DNA from 4 places in the Clostridium felsineum DSM 794 genome. Region 3 is predicted to be linked to each of the others. Evidence: riboswitches for the same ligand, from Rfam matches in the RefSeq annotation. Region 3 holds a riboswitch; each other region holds the start of a gene.

Region 1 (4,303 bases), 2.3 Mb from region 3:
GTTAAAGAAAACTATTTTAAGGTTATGGAGTATGTAGCTAAGTTGTACGTAAATACTCTTAATTTAATACACTATATGCATGATAAGTATGCCTATGAAAAAGGGCTTATGGCACTTCATGATACAGAAGTTCATAGATTTTTGGCTTGTGGAGCAGCAGGACTTTCTGTAGCAGCAGATTCTTTAAGTGCAATAAAATACGCAAAGGTAAAACCTATTAGAAATGAAAATGGAATTGCTGTAGATTTTGAAATAGAAGGAGATTTTCCTAAGTACGGAAATGATGATGATAGAGCTGATGATATTGCAGTTGAAATAGTAAACAAATTTATGTCTGAGTTAAGAAAAACACCTACTTATAGAAATGCAGAGCATACATTATCAATATTAACTATAACTTCAAATGTAATGTATGGTAAAAAGACAGGAGCAACACCAGATGGTAGATTATCAGGAGAGGCTTTTGCACCGGGAGCTAATCCTATGCACGGAAGAGACAAAAATGGAGCATTAGCATCTTTAAATAGTGTTGCTAAAATTCCATATAGAGATGTTTGTCAGGATGGAATTTCAAATACATTTTCTATTATTCCAGATGCATTAGGAAAAAGTGAAGAAGATAGGAAAAGTAATCTAGCAGCTATTCTAGATGGGTATTTTGAGCAGGGGGCACATCATTTAAATGTAAATGTATTTAATCGTGAAACACTTTTAGATGCAATGGAAAATCCAGAAAAATATCCTACACTTACAATAAGGGTATCAGGATATGCAGTTAATTTCGTTAAACTTACAAGAGAACAACAGATGGAAGTTGTTAAGAGAACATTTCACGAAAGAATGTAGAGGTGTTAATTTGGGAAAAATTCATTCAATAGAGACAATGGGACTTGTTGATGGACCGGGAATAAGAGTTGTTGTTTTTTTGGCAGGATGCAGACTTAGGTGTGCATTCTGCCATAACCCAGATACGTGGAATATTAATTCTGGAGAAGAAATTTCTCCAGAAGATTTACTTAAAAAAGTTAAGAGATATAAAAATTATTTTGATAGATCTGGTGGTGGAATTACTTGTTCCGGCGGTGAACCTTTAATGCAGCCAGAGTTTTTAAAAGAATTTTTGAAGTTATGTAAAGAAAATGGAATAAACACGACAGTTGATACAGCAGGCTTTGGATGTAACCACTATGAAGAGATTTTAAAGTATACGGACTATGTTCTTCTTGATATAAAGCATATAAATAGTGAGGGTTACAAAAATTTAACTGGTGGAGACATGAATGAGTTTTACAAATTTGTTTCGGAAGTCAATAATTCAAAAGCAGTAGTCTGGATAAGACATGTTATGGTACCGGGGATAACTGATAATTATGAAAGTATGGATAGACTTGCAAAAATAGTACAAAAAGTTAAAAGAGTTGAGAAAGTTGAAATCTTACCATATCATACTCTTGGGATAAAAAAATATGAGAAGCTTGCAATAGAATATAAACTAAAGGGAATAAAAGATATGGATAAAGATACAGCATCAAAATTCGAAGAATATGTTAATGAGAAACTAAAGAAATAATTATATGAACCCCCTTTAATTATTAAATCATATCTTAATAATTAAAGGGGGCTTTATTACTTATTTTTTTTAATTGGTGAGCAGCCACTACAGGATTTTGAGCCACTACAGCAACTACAGTCTCCTTTTGCACTTTTCTTGAAGCTTTTATAAAAAATGTATAAGGCTGAACATATAATAATAAGTGTTATTAGTATTTCAATAATCATAAAAACTCACTCCTTTTAAGTACATACAAAATCACTAGAAATGAATATCATTTTCAATTAAATATTATCATTTAATCGTGATGATGTCAACAGAACTTAAGTTAACAATATTGAAAATATATTTCGAATTTTGTCGAAACATGATATAATATATTTATTAATTTGGTAACTGTACATAAATTCAGAAGGAGGAATTTATATGGTATTGGTCTCTACGTCAGATATTGATGATAGGAATAAACTCTGCAGGTACAAAACTGAAAAAAGAGGTAAAGTAAGAAAGAGAATTGAACTAGAAATATCATATCCTAGAGTAAATGATGAAAGTATTTACGAAAAATACAAAGGAGAAGAGCCACTATTAGAGGCAGTTAATATATCTGAATTTGGAATAGGTTTTAAAAGTAAGCTGCCGTTAAAATCAGGTGATTTTATAAGTTTCCTTCTTAGTATTGATGGAAAACCATCTTTTTGGTGCATTTCAATGATTAAATGGGTAGGATATAATGACAAATCATATGTAATTGGGTGCGAATTTATATCGTTAAATATGCAGCAGATAAGAGTGATAAGAAATTTTGTTGATAAGGATTAAATGCTGAAAATGTAGATTTAGCCTTAATAGTATTAGTTTTCTTTTAAGGCACTATTTTTAAAAACAAAAACATATTATTTTGATTGGAAAAATATATTTTGTGTATAAAATGGCTAAATTCGTATTGACATTTAAATGTAGACTAACTATAATATTAACTAAAGAATTAATAAAAATGGTGCACTTATCAAGAGAGGTGGAGGGACCGGCCCTGTGAAGCCCAGCAACCTGTATATATTTTATTACAAGGTGCTAATTCCTACAGCGCTAGCTGAGAGATGAGAATATATTTGATTTTAAAGTCAGAGTTTATTCTCTGGCTTTTTTATTATTTTTTAATCTAATGAGAAAGGTGAATGGCATGATAGAAATAAAGAATGTTTCCAAATACTTTTCAGGGAATAAGGTTCTTAAAGATGTTAACCTTAAGATTAAAGGTGGAGAAATATTTGGAATTGTTGGACATAGTGGGGCTGGAAAATCCACATTACTTAGATGTATTAATGGACTAGAAACTTATGATGAAGGAAAAGTAATAGTTAGTGGTAAAGAGCTGAAAGAAGTTCAAGGAAAAAGTCTTAGGGAATTTAGAAAAGAAATAGGTATGATATTTCAAAATTTTAATCTGCTTAATAGAAAAGATGTATATCATAATATATCATTACCACTTGAGGTTTGGGGAACTGACAAAAATAAAATAGATGCTAGAGTCAAAGAACTTTTAGAACTTGTAGATTTAAGTGATAAAGTAAAGAGTAAACCTTCTAATTTAAGTGGTGGACAAAAGCAGAGGGTAGCTATCGCAAGAGCATTGGCATTAAACCCTAAGATACTCTTATGCGATGAGGCCACATCGGCGTTAGACCCTAATACAACAAAATCTATATTAAATTTATTAAGAACAATAAATTCAAAATTAGGTATAACAATAGTTATTGTTACACATCAAATGGAGGTTGTTAAAGGAATATGTGAAAGAGCTGCCTTAATAGACGGAGGAGTTATAAAGGAAATTGGAGAAGTTGAGGAGCTATTCTTAAATCCAAGTGGTGAGATGAAAAAACTTATAGGACAAAGTGATGATGAGGTTCTACCTAAAGAAGGAATAAATATAAGAGTAATATTCCCTAAAAATAGCAGTGAAGGAGCTTTAATAACTTCCATGGCAAGGGAACTTAATGTGGATTTTTCAATTGTTTGGGGAAAACTTGAAAAGTTTAGAGATAATGTTTTGGGAAGTTTAGTTATAAATATTTCTGAAGGTGACAAGGAAATTATATGTAATTATTTAACTTCGCATAATGTAGTTTGGGAGGTGGCATAATGAGTACAGCAGAGATATTGAAACAAATTCTACTACCTTCGCTTTGGGAAACAATTTACATGGTTTTTGTAGCCACCTTATTTTCTATAGTAATTGGATTTATACCAGCAATAATACTTGTAATAACAGATGAAAATGGACTAAAACCAAATAAAATAGTATATAAGATATTAGATTTTATAATAAATATGCTTAGATCCTTCCCTTTTTTAATTTTGATGATTGCTATATTTCCATTTACAAAATTACTTACAGGAAAACAAATAGGTACGACAGCAGCAATAGTCCCATTAACTATTGGAGCATTTCCTTTTGCAGCTAGAGTTATAGAATCTTCACTTAAAGAGGTAGATAAAGGAATAATTGAAGCAGCTAAATCTTTTGGTTCAAGTAATTTTCAAATTATATTTAGAGTTATGATAAAGGAAGCTATGCCTTCAATTGTCCTTGGAATTACACTTACAGTTATCAACATAATAGGATATTCAGCTATGGCAGGAGCAATAGGAGGTGGTGGCCTTGGAGCTGCCGCTATGCAATATGGCTATAATATGTTTAATACAACCGTCATGGTTTATACAGTAATAATACTTATGATTATTGTT
Region 2 (4,303 bases), 770 kb from region 3:
TATCAAAAAATAAAGGGACAGAGCCAGATCGTGAAGCTGCTATTGCCCAACCAGCTTTTCGCTGCCAGTCTGTTAGGTCTTTACTTGTACCATTTTCGTATTCATCATGGGTTTCAACAAAATCTACACATTTATTATTATCAAGTCCACCCATACCTTTCGCATCAGTAAAATCTCCCAATTTAACTGCTTTTCGAAGAGATGCATCATAGCTGCTTGCTTCAACATTCATAAGGCTTTCATAGGCTGAAATATTATCTACTTTTCCATCTTGAAGGACTTCACCATAAATATATAGATCTGATTTATTGTGGAGGCTTCCTAAAACATTTTCCCAATAGTTGCTCGCCCATGGGGTATTGGCGTCTAATCCTAAGTCTGTTTCTATGTGTTTAGCAGAATCAAAACGGAAACCGCTTGCACCAGCATCTATACATTGGTTTAGAAAGTTAATTGCTTTCCCCTGAACTGCGGGATTTTGAGTATTTAAATCAGGCATTCCCACACCTTTTTGGGTTATGTCTTCTCTATTATTCCAATCATTGCACTGTCCATTATGATGATAAAAACTTGGATCTTTGAAACTTGAATCTACTTCAGGAGCAAGTTCATCTTTATTTCCGTTATTAGCCATATGATTCATTACAGCATCCACAATTATGGATATGCCATAGTTTTTTGCTTCACTGCAGAGATCTTTAAAATCCTTATAACTTCCAAGTTGAGAGTTTCCTATGGATTGATTTGTTGGTTGATATAAAAGCCACCAATCGGAACTATTTATACTACTATTTTTTGTTCCCTGAACTGGAGATACTTGAACAGAAGTATAACCTGCAGCTGAAATATTAGGAAGTTCCTTTTTTATGTTGTTAAACGACCAATCGAAAGCATGAAGTATAACACCATTTTTAATATTTTTTGAAGTTGTTCCATGGGTCATTATTTTTGCGTTCACCTTAATTGAATTAAATGCACAATTATACCCAATTAATGTAAACATCACAGAAAGTGATAGAATTTTTATTTTTAAACGTTTACACAAAATATACTCATCTCCATATTAAAATTATAATTTTATTTGTGTCAGCTAGCTTGTTTATGAGCACACCCCCTTAAAGTTGTTATTTTACAAAGTATAAATTATTGTTTTATGTCTATTATTATGATACAAAATATAACCATTTCAGTCAATACATTACATACATTATAAGAATTATATTATAATTAATTATTAGTAAGGGAAGTGCTTTTTAACATGAATTATAGATATGTTGAGAGTGAATTGATTTTAGCTCAAGAACTACAAAAAGCGGGAGAGTATGAGCATTTAAGGCAAATGTATAAAAAGTTTTATGTAAGCATCCCATGAGATTTAAGGCACTTTTTGAGGTAGCAGATAATTTATATTATGAGAAAAAGTATTTGACAATAAAAAGACATACTGATATAATGATATTCAATAAAACAAATAGGAATACTTGGAATACAAAGTTGACTAGAAAAACTAGAGGCTGTGTTTACGCTATTATTGAGAAATAGTGTAAACGCGGCCTTTTTATTTAATTTAATATTTATAGTGCTTATCGAGAGAAGCTGAGGGACTGGCCCAATGAAGCTTCAGCAACCAGTATGTTTCGTTTGCATATAAGGTGCTAATTCCAGCAGGTGTACCTGAAAGATAAGGCTAGTGCAAGCAAAAGCTTCATTTAGTCTTATCTAAATGTAGCTTTTTTTATAAAGGAGGTGGATTTATATGAGCTATAAAATAGCAGTGGGTAGTGGAGATGGGGTTTATGTAGATCAACATTTTGCAACAGCACTACAATTTTTCATATTTGAAGTTAAGGATAAAGATTATAATTTTATTGAAACTAGAAAAAATATAACAAATTGCCCATGCAGTGATTTTCATAAGAATAAATTTAAACCATTAATAGAGAAAATAAGTGATTGTAGAGCATTGTTAATAGGAAAGATTGGACCTGGAGCTGAAAATATAGTTAGATCACATGGAATAGATGTATATGATATACATGAAGCTATAGATGTAGCATTAGAAAAACTTATTCAATATTATGAAAGACAAGCTTAAATGCAGAGGAGGAAGAATCAATGAGACAAGTAGCTATTTATGGAAAAGGTGGAATAGGAAAATCAACTACAACACAAAATCTTACAGCAGGGTTAGCAGAACTAAAAAAAAATATAATGGTGGTAGGATGTGATCCAAAAGCAGATTCAACTAGATTATTATTAGGAGGTTTAAATCAAAAGTCAGTACTAGATACGCTTCGTGAGGAGGGTGAAGACGTAGATTTAAATAATATTTTGAGAGTTGGTTATGGAAATATAAAATGTGTTGAATCAGGTGGACCAGAACCAGGAGTTGGTTGTGCAGGAAGAGGAATTATAACATCAATAAATATGTTAGAGCAGTTAGGCGCATATACAGATGATTTAGATTATGTATTTTATGATGTACTTGGCGATGTTGTATGTGGTGGTTTCGCAATGCCAATACGTGAAGGAAAAGCACAAGAAATTTACATAGTTGCTTCTGGAGAAATGATGGCCCTATATGCTGCCAATAATATTGCTAAAGGTATAAGAAAATATGCAAATACTGGTGGAGTAAGACTTGGGGGGATTATTTGTAACAGTAGAAAAGTATCCAATGAGTATGAGCTTTTAGATGCTTTTGCAAAAGAACTAGGAAGTCAACTAATTCATTTTGTCCCTAGAAGTCCAATGGTTACTAAGGCAGAAATCAATAAACAAACGGTGATTGAATTTGATCCAAAGGCGGAGCAGGCAGATGAGTACAGAATATTGGCTAAAAATATAGATAATAACGACATGTTTGTTGTTCCAAAGCCCATGACACAGGAAAGATTAGAAGAAATATTAACAGAATATGGATTAACAGATTTGTAGGAGGTGGATTTAATGCCGATTAATTTGAAATTAGGAGCAGTTCCAACAAGGGAGAATAGACTTGGGTCAATAACAGGTTATAATGGTGATTTGCGTGATGTTGTAAATAAATCTAAGTGTGGAACTTTAAAAAATAGAGAGAGATGTTTTAGTCAGTCTAGTTCGTGTAATGCAGGATGTGCATTAGCACAGTTAGCAGGAATTAGAGATGTAGCAGTAATAAATCATGCACCTTCAGGGTGTACAGCTATGGCATCTGGAGTAGATGTAGTAAATTCTCAACTAGCAACAAAAAGAGGAATTCAAAATTCTACAGTATTTGTAGGAACAGATATGAATGAAAAGGATACTGTATTTGGTTCAGCAAAAAGTTTAAAGAAGATTGTAGTAGAGACATATAAGAGATACAAGCCTAAGGCAATTTTTATAGGAACCTCTTGTTTATCTGGGATAATAGGTGAAGATGTGGATAGTGTTGTTGAAGAACTTAAAGAAGAAATACCGGTACCAATAGCAGCAGTCCACTGTGAGGGTTTTAGATCAAGAATTTGGGCAACGGGTTTTGACGCTAGTGATCATGCTGTGCTTAATAGTATTGTAAAGCCGCCAGTTGAAAAAAGAAATACTATAAACTTTAAGAATTTTTTTGAAAGTGAAAGAGAAAATATAATAAAAATGTTTAAGGAGTTTGATGTAGAACCAGTATTTTTATATCAAAATTCTACAATTGAGGAATTATCACATTTATCAGAAGCGTTAGCAACGGTAAGTATTTGTGGAGTGCTTGGAAGTTATCTTGGAAATGGACTGAAGGAAAAGTATGGAGTTCCATTTGTAAATACAATAAATCCTTTAGGTATTGCAGGCTTTGAAACTTGGCTTAGAGAGATTGGAAGAGTAATTAATAAACAAAAAGAAGTGGAAGCTTATATAGAAAGAGAAAGAGCAAAGTACATACCTAAAATTGAAGAAGTTAAAAAAGAGCTTAAAGGACTTAGGGCAATTTTAGGTATGGGACCTGGATATACTTATGAAGTAGCCCGTGTATTGCAAGAACTAGATATGGAAGTTGTGTGGGCGGCATCATGGCATCATGACAAGAAGCATGATAGTGGTAAAATTCCAGCACCACTTGAGTATTTGGGGGAAAATTCCCCATACAATTTTAAAGTTAGTGTGGCAGATCAGCAAAACTATGAAATATTAAACATTATTAATGAATATAAACCAGATATATATTTTTCAAGACATCCAGGGACTACTGTTTGGGCAATAAAGCAGGGAGTGTCAGCACTTTGTGTAAATGATGAATATATGATATTTGGCTATAAAGGAACTTTGGATTTTGCATATACAGTTCTGGATA
Region 3 (4,303 bases):
TGGATTAAGCTCTTCACCTGTTGAGTTATCCTTAATTCTCGTTTTATTTACAAAGGCCTCTGCATTATCTAAATAATTATTAAATAAAGTTTCTGCTTGCTCTCTATAGCTATGAATAAATGCTTTCGTTATCTCTTTTTCCAAAACTTTATTATATTCTTTTCTTATTACGTTTTGTACAAAGCCTAAATACTTTTTCTTTTCATCATCAGCTATGTCAAGATCCTTAACTGATCTTATAATGTTTTCCATTATGCTCAAAGGATTTATGCAGTCATATTGTGAGCTTGAAAGAGCGTTATCTATAGTTTTCACTATGAATCTTGTAGATATTCCATTCATGCCTTCTGCCATTCCTGCTTCTTCCCTAAGTTCACTTATATCAACCTTCTTAGTAGTTCCATTTTCTACAATATCTTCTCCATTGTATATCTTAAGTTTTGTTGCTAAATCAACCTTTGAAGATGGTTTAAGTCTTGAAAGTACTGCAAACATAGCTGCAACACTTAAAGTATGTGGTGCTATATGCGCTGTAAAATTACTCTTCTTAAGAATTTTTTCATATATTTTTTTCTCTTCATTTAATTCCAAGCAATAAGGTACTTCAATCTTTACAATTCTATCTAGTATAGCTTCATTTGTATGGTCTGATTTAAACTTAGTCCATTCTGCCTCGTTAGAATGTGCTATTATAAGTCCATCAAAATATATCATTGCTCCTTTACCTGGTGATGGTATTGATTTCTCTTGAGTTGCTGTTATTATTGTATGCAAATATTCTACATCGTTTTTAAATACTTCTATAAACTCTACGAGTCCTCTGTTACCAACATTAAAAGCTCCATTTAATGAGAAAATCCTTGGATCATCCTCTGGGTATAAATCCATTTTAGATATATCTATACTACCAGTTAAAATTGATGTATCCTGATTATTAGGATCAACAGGTGGTACTACTCCAATTCCCTTTCTTGACCTTATAGAAAAGCCATTACTAACTATAGGGAATTTCTCATACTCACCATTGTATTCATGCATAAGTCTATATCTACAAACAGGGCATAAATCTCCTTCAATTTCAACTCCAAGCAAATCTTGAAACTCTTCTCTTAAATGTTTAGGAATAAGATGCAGTGGTTCTTCTCTCATAGGGCAACCTTTTAATGAATAAACTGGTTTTGCTTCCTCAAGTGCTCTTTTTATTGATTCAACTAAAGAAGATTTTCCTGCTCCTACAGGTCCTACAAGATAAAGTACCTGTCTTGCTTCCTCACCTTTCATTGATGCTGCGTTCAAATAATTCATAAGCTTCATTATGACCTTATCTATACCAAAAAAGTCATTCTTAAAAAAGTTGTATCTTTTTATTACTTCATTTCCATAAATTTTCCTTATCCTATGGTTTTCCTCTGGTCTTAAAATTTCAGAGCCTTTATTTTTTATGAGATCATATATTCTTTTGTGAGCTAGTTTAACAACTTCTGGATTCTTCTTAACTATATCAAGATATTCTATAAATGTACCTTCAAATTTCGTTTTTCTTGTGCTAATTCTATCATTCTCTATAATTTCTTTAAAATCCATGAATGCACCTCCAATCATTTTATAACATCCCTTTTGAAAGTAATTAAATTCTATATAAAATTGATATATAAGTTGTGAAAGTTCTAATACATTCTGACTTTTAAACATCTTAGAGTCTAAGCTATTAAGCAGTGATATTTTAGAAGCCATAAAATAAGAACTTTATTACAACATATATATTGGGAATGAAATATCTATAATAAATATATGTATTTATTATTGTAAAATTACTGTATTGACATTTTTTAATTTAACTAATATAATAAAATCAAATTTAATAATAGAATCTTATCAAGAGTGGTGGAGGGACTGGCCCTTTGAAACCCGGCAACCAGTATATTTTATACGCGGTGCCAAATCCTGCAGCAAATGCTGATAGATGAGAATAATCACGAATGTAAGCCCGAGGTTATTTCCAAGGGCTTTTTATTTTATCCTAATTCTAAGGGGGCAAACTCATGAATTTTTCAATACAAAAATTACTAGATAGAAAAATTTTAGTTTTGGATGGAGCTATGGGAACCTGCATTCAAGCTTTAAATTTAAACGAAAATGACTTTAGTGGAAAGGTATCCTGCTCTTGTCATTCAAACCAAAAAGGTAACAATGATATTTTAAATTTAACAAATCCAGACATAATAGAAAACATCCATAAAAGATATCTTGAGGCAGGTGCAGATATAATAGAAACAAACACCTTTAACTCAAATGAAATATCTCAAAAGGATTATAATATGCAGGAGAAGGTATATGAACTAAACTTTAAAGGTGCTTCTCTTGCGAAAAAAGCTTGTCAGCACTATACAAATTTAAATCCTGAAAAGCCTAGATTTGTAGCTGGCTCAATAGGACCAACTAATAGAACTGCTTCTCTATCACCAGATGTTGAAAATCCAGGCTTTAGAAATGTGAGCTTCGATGATTTATTAAATGCTTATAAAAATCAAATAGAAGGCTTAGTCGATGGAGGTGTTGACCTTCTATTAGTTGAAACTGTATTTGACAGCTTAAATGCTAGAGCCGCAATAGTTGCAGCTAAAAAGGTATTTGAAGAGAAAAAAATAAATCTTCCTATTATAATTTCGGGAACTATTGCGGACAAAAGTGGAAGAATACTCTCCGGGCAAACTCTGGATGCCTTTGCTGAAAGTTTAAAGGATGAAAATGTAATTGCCATAGGTCTTAATTGTTCCTTTGGCGCCAAAGAACTTGTACCTTTTATAAAAATACTTTCAGAAACTCAAAATAGATACATATCCTTTCATCCAAATGCAGGTCTTCCAAATTCTCTTGGTGAGTATGAAGAACTACCAGAGGAAACTGCTTCTCTTGTAAAAAGTCTTGCACTTTCTTCTCACCTAAACATAGTTGGAGGTTGCTGTGGTACTACACCAGAACATATAAAAGCAATAAGTGAAGCCGTGCGCGGCATCCCTCCAAGAAAATTACCCAATTTAAAACCAGAAACAATTTACAGCGGACTTGAAAATGTAAAAATAAATGATAATAGTAACTTTATTAACATTGGAGAAAGAACGAATGTAGCAGGCTCAAGAAAATTTGCAAGACTCATACGTGAAAAAAATTATGAAGAAGCTCTAACTATTGCAAGACATCAAGTTGAAAATGGTGCCCAAATTATAGATATCAACTTTGATGATGCACTTTTAGATGCCCCTTCTGAAATGGAAACTTTTTTAAGACTTATTGCCAGTGAACCAGAAATTTCAAAGGTTCCAGTGATGATAGATTCCTCCAATTTTGAAGTACTTAAGGTTGGTTTAGAATCCATACAAGGAAAAGCTATAGTAAACTCCATAAGTCTTAAGGTTGGAGAAGAAAAATTCATTGAAGAAGCAAAATTCATAAAAAACTTTGGAGCTGGCGTAGTTGTAATGGCATTTGATGAAAAAGGTCAGGCGGATACCTATGAAAGAAAAATTGAAATCTGTAAAAGAGTTTATGAAATTCTCACAGAAAAAGTTAAATTTCCAGCTGAAAATATAATATTTGATCCAAATATATTAGCTATAGCAACAGGAATTGAAGAACACGACAATTATGCAGTTAACTATATAAAAGCAGTTAAATGGATAAAAGCAAATCTTCCCTATGCTAAAGTTAGTGGAGGCGTTAGTAATCTTTCCTTCTCCTTTAGGGGTAACGACATTATAAGAAAAGCTATGCATTCTGTTTTTCTTTATCATGCAATAGACGCGGGAATGGACATGGGGATTGTTAACCCTGCAATGATTGATCTATATGACGATATGGATAAAGAACTTCTAGAAAAAGTAGAGGCTGTTGTACTTAATAAATCTAAAGACGCTTCAGATGCACTTTTGGAGGTTGCAGAAAATTATAAAAATCAAACAACTTTAGTTAAAAGCGATGTAGACCAATGGAGAAATAAAGCTCCAAACGAAAGATTGAGTTACGCTATAGTTAAGGGAAATGTTGAATTTATAGAAGAAGACGTGGAATTAACAAGGAAGAATTATTCTAAAGCACTTGAGGTTATAGAGGGTCCTTTAATGGATGGAATGAAAAAAGTAGGAAAACTCTTTGGAGAGGGAAAAATGTTCCTTCCTCAGGTTGTAAAAAGCGCTAGAGTTATGAAAAAGGCTGTTGAATGTCTTCTTCCTTATATAAATGAAGAAAAGTCTCAAAGCGAAAGCAAAAGTGCCGGTAAGGTAATATTTGCAACCGTTAAAGGTGA
Region 4 (4,303 bases), 2.1 Mb from region 3:
ATTAGCTAGTATTATACTAAAAAAAGTTCCTGTACTATTCATTATTGAACCTTTAGTTCCTGTTGTATATCCAAGTCCTACATAAAAAAATATGTATTGAAGAAGCGTTTGTGTAAGTCCTAAAATAATAATTTGCAATACATTTTTTTTATTAAAAATTTTCATATCCTTGTGAAGTATTATTGATATGACTATTACCATTATTCCTGCTAAAGCAAATCTATATCCTGCAAATACAAATTCACTAGGTACATCATTTGCCTTTATACAAAATAGCTTGTACCCTATTTTTACTCCTGGATAAGCACTTCCCCAAAGAAAACAACATATTGTGGCAAATATCACAACAAGTTTTTTATCGGTAAAAATATTTTTAGAATTCATTTTTTAGCACCCTTTCATTTTCTCACTAAAAAATCGCTAAAGATGACACATCTTCAGCGACTTTTATAGATGTCATTATATATTATATAATAACATAATTACATATATATTCAATTATGCTTGTTCAAGAGCTTGATTCAAATCCCATATTAAATCATCTGCGTCCTCTACTCCAATTGATAATCTTATCATGTCTGGAGTTACACCTGCTGCTCTTTGTTCTTCTTCATTAAGTTCAGCATGTGTTGTGCTTGAAGGATGTATAACAAGTGACTTTGCATCTGCAACATTTGCTAGAAGAGAGAATAATTTAACACTGTTTATGAATTTCTTTCCTGCTTCAAGTCCTCCCTTTATTCCAAAAGTAAATATTGAACCCGCTCCTTTTGGAAGATATTTTTTAGATAATTCTCTATATGGACTTTCCTCTAATTCGGGGTAGTTTATCCATGAAACCTTTGGATGATTTTTTAGAAATTCAACTACTTTTCTTGTATTCTCAACATGCTTTTGAACTCTAAGTGAAAGTGATTCTAGCCCTTGTAGAAAATAGAATGCACTTTGTGGACTAAGTGTTGCTCCTGTATTTCTTAAAAGTTGAACTCTTGCTTTTAATGCAAATGCAGGTGCACCCAAATCAGCATATACAAGTCCATTATAGCTCTTATCTGGTGTTGTAAAATCAGGGAACTTACCGCTAGCTCTCCAATCAAATTTACCACCATCAACTATAATTCCACCTATTGTAGTTCCGTGTCCTCCAATAAATTTTGTTGCTGAATGTACAACTACATCTGCTCCAAATTCTATCGGTCTTATAAGATATGGTGTACCAAAAGTATTATCTATTATAAGTGGTATTTTATTTTCATGTGCTATTTTAGCTACAGCTTCTATATCAAAAACATTTATTCTTGGATTTCCAATAGTTTCTCCATATACAGCTTTCGTTTTATCATTTATTGCTTTTCTTATATTTTCAGGATTATCTGGATCTACAAATACAACTTTTATTCCAAGCTTCTTAAGAGTAACCCCAAATAATTCATATGTTCCACCGTATAAAGTACTTGCTGCGACAATTTCATCTCCAGCACTTGCTACATTTAAAATTGCATAAGTAATTGCTGCAAGTCCTGATGCCGTTGCAAGACCAGCAACTCCGCCCTCAAGAGCTGCTACTCTATTCTCAAATACATCAGTAGTTGGATTCATTATTCTTGAATATACATTTCCAGGTTCCTTTAATTGAAATAAATTTGCTGCGTGATCAGCATTTTTAAATACATATGATGTAGTTTGATAAATAGGTACTGCCCTTGATCCTGTTGTAGGGTCAGCTACTTGACCTGCATGAACCTGTAGTGTTTCAAAACCAAATTTTCTTTCTTCACTCATTTTGAAAATCCCCTTTTTATTTATATTTTCTGTTCTTACTACTAAAAATGTATAAAATTAAATCCCCTTCATAATTGAAGAGGATTTTTATTAACTAAAAAATTTTATAATCCTCTTATCTCTCAAAATTAACTTTGCAGGAATTAACACCATGCATTCAAATGAAAAATGCTGGTTGTTGGGTTTCATAGGGCCAGTCCCTCCACCTCTCTTGATAAGACTTTATCATAACCATATTTAATTTTCCTAGTATTCATATATGAATTACTCAATTCATTTTATGTTTAAATTATATCATGTTATTTCCACCTGTCAATAGATTTTTACAATAAAAAAAAATTATTATAAAAATTCAAAATATTTTGTCCATAGAGAACTGTAACCATTGAAGCAATGGCTATAAATGGAACAAATGCCACATAATCTGTTTTGCTTTTTAACTTTAATAACATCAAAATCATTGATACAGCACCTGCAAGAATAATTGTCATAAATAACATAAGCATGCTAAATTTCATTCCCAAAAATAGACCACACATAAATATAACTTCTGCATCTCCCATACCAAAAACAGTTTTCTTAATAAATGCCTTACCAGCAAAATTTATTAAAACAATTATTCCTGAATATAAAATTGCTGCGAACAAATATTCATGTATACTATTTTTATAAAACAAATTTATTACCATAAAAATCACACCCACTAATATGCCAGGTAAAGTTGTACACAAATACACAACTTGTGTATCAAAATCTATTACTGAAATAATAAACAGCACTGAAAACAAAGCTATATACTTTAATGTTATTAAATTATATCCATATTTTAAATACAGCATTAAAAAAATAGTACCACATAAAATTTCAAAACCAAAATACCTAAATCCTATTTTTTCATTGCAATATCTACATCTGCCTTTTATTATAATATAACTTAATATAGGCATCATATCATACCATTTAAGTTTTTTTCCACATTTAGTACAATGAGATGGAGGATATATAATAGATTCCCCCTTTGGTATTCTTATTGTACATACATTTAAAAAACTTCCAATTATTATTCCTATAACAAATATTATAATAGTCATTTAGCTCTACTGTATCTTTGCCTTATTTTATCTATAATCTTATAATACTCGTTTATTTCTTCATTAAGTATTAAACTATCCTCTAACACTGTTTTATCTGTTAATCTAGTATCTTTAAAGTTTATCTCGTTGTATAACTTACTCCTTAAATTTTCTATACTTTCTAGTAATTTATTTACATTTTTCACATTAAACACCTCCAATGTTATTATTAACATTAGAGGTGTTTTATATTCATTTTTATCTTTATATTTCTTTTACCATGTGCTACCTTTTATTGTATTGGTGCCATAAGTATTCTTCCTGTTCCACGATAAACATTCACTAAGCCTTCACCTGAAACCGCTGAACCAATCAAACTTTTACTTGATTTTTCAACTCTAAACTCTAATGAATCTGACCAAGCAATTGCATAGTTTCCATCAATTCTAACTTCATCTTTTTCAAGTACAAATTCTATAAGCTCATCTCTAGGAACAGGACTCTCTAATACAGCAATTCCCTCACCTTTAAGACATAAATTAAATAAACCTTCTTTACCTAGCATTGCTGAAGAAAGATTAGTTCTCGCTACAACATTTTGCTTTACTCTTGATTCACAAGCAAGAAAAAGTCCGTCATCTATTACCATTCCACCCCAATCAGAAACATCTTCAAGTAAAATATGTCTATATGTAGGTTCTAACATCAATAAACCATTTCCTTGATATTTAGGTTTAATTGCAGATTCTTTTGTTACTTTGGATGATAGAGCCTTACCGAAGAAATCGCCTATTCCTTTAACATCTGCAGCCATACTAACATTTCCTGAAGTCCATTGCATAGCTCCTGCACTTATTGTATAAGCATTGCCATTCAATTCTATCAACACTTGTCTCTTTCTAATGTTCATTTCAGAAGCAAAATATGCAGCCATAGCCCCTGCAGCATTTACACTCAAATCCTTTTTATACTCAAGAACTTTTACATCTCCTTTAGTCTCTACTACTTCTATATTTTTATTTTCAAAAAGATTCTTACATTTTACCATCTATACTCTCCTTTTAATTTATACATTTTACTATTTTAATTTTTCTCTAACAGAATTTAATTTTTGTTCCATAGATGCCTTCTTATCTCTTCTATCATCTATACTTATAGATGTAATAACTCTTTCTGCTCCATTTTTAAAAGGAATTTCATGCATTTTTCTTATAACTTTAATTATTGTATCTAATTCTCCCTCAAATATTGTACACATTGGAGTTAATTGATATTTTATTTCTTTTTCGTCTTTAAGTATATTTTCACATGCTGCCACATAGCTACTTAAACTAGTTGAACCTGTACCTACAGGTATTATTGTTGCTTGTGCAATAGCCAAAATAATCACCCCTACTTCTTAAAAATTTCACTATAATATATTCATATCTCTACTCACATGGTTTAAA

What was found. Region 3 has a riboswitch for S-adenosylmethionine ahead of metH (methionine synthase). Riboswitches for the same ligand answer to the same signal wherever they lie in the genome.
Region 1: linked by a shared signal. The riboswitch ahead of CLFE_RS08010 (methionine ABC transporter ATP-binding protein) and the one ahead of metH (methionine synthase) in region 3 are both predicted to bind S-adenosylmethionine.
Region 2: linked by a shared signal. The riboswitch ahead of CLFE_RS22300 (NifB/NifX family molybdenum-iron cluster-binding protein) and the one ahead of metH (methionine synthase) in region 3 are both predicted to bind S-adenosylmethionine.
Region 4: linked by a shared signal. The riboswitch ahead of CLFE_RS05885 (O-acetylhomoserine aminocarboxypropyltransferase/cysteine synthase family protein) and the one ahead of metH (methionine synthase) in region 3 are both predicted to bind S-adenosylmethionine.

Annotation. Positions count from the first base shown of each region.
Region 1 covers NZ_CP096980.1:1,703,139-1,707,441, forward strand. Annotated here, with positions in the region: gene pflB (formate C-acetyltransferase) at 1-846, shown strand, start outside; gene pflA (pyruvate formate-lyase-activating protein) at 857-1,570, shown strand; gene CLFE_RS08000 (FeoB-associated Cys-rich membrane protein) at 1,627-1,779, opposite strand; gene CLFE_RS08005 (PilZ domain-containing protein) at 1,979-2,374, shown strand; SAM riboswitch class I at 2,556-2,659, shown strand; gene CLFE_RS08010 (methionine ABC transporter ATP-binding protein) at 2,736-3,698, shown strand; gene CLFE_RS08015 (methionine ABC transporter permease) at 3,698-4,303, shown strand, end outside.
Region 2 covers NZ_CP096980.1:4,815,158-4,819,460, reverse strand. Annotated here, with positions in the region: gene CLFE_RS22305 (carbohydrate-binding protein) at 1-1,003, opposite strand, end outside; SAM riboswitch class I at 1,581-1,688, shown strand; gene CLFE_RS22300 (NifB/NifX family molybdenum-iron cluster-binding protein) at 1,757-2,095, shown strand; gene nifH (nitrogenase iron protein) at 2,116-2,937, shown strand; gene CLFE_RS22290 (nitrogenase component 1) at 2,950-4,303, shown strand, end outside.
Region 3 covers NZ_CP096980.1:4,049,808-4,054,110, forward strand. Annotated here, with positions in the region: gene CLFE_RS18880 (PrkA family serine protein kinase) at 1-1,584, opposite strand, end outside; SAM riboswitch class I at 1,870-1,970, shown strand; gene metH (methionine synthase) at 2,043-4,303, shown strand, end outside.
Region 4 covers NZ_CP096980.1:1,259,681-1,263,983, reverse strand. Annotated here, with positions in the region: gene CLFE_RS05890 (DMT family transporter) at 1-384, opposite strand, end outside; gene CLFE_RS05885 (O-acetylhomoserine aminocarboxypropyltransferase/cysteine synthase family protein) at 499-1,782, opposite strand; SAM riboswitch class I at 1,895-2,003, opposite strand; gene CLFE_RS05880 (prepilin peptidase) at 2,106-2,873, opposite strand; gene CLFE_RS05875 (Spo0E family sporulation regulatory protein-aspartic acid phosphatase) at 2,870-3,061, opposite strand; gene CLFE_RS05870 (AIM24 family protein) at 3,148-3,903, opposite strand; gene CLFE_RS05865 (MTH1187 family thiamine-binding protein) at 3,934-4,236, opposite strand; gene CLFE_RS05860 (M24 family metallopeptidase) at 4,267-4,303, opposite strand, start outside.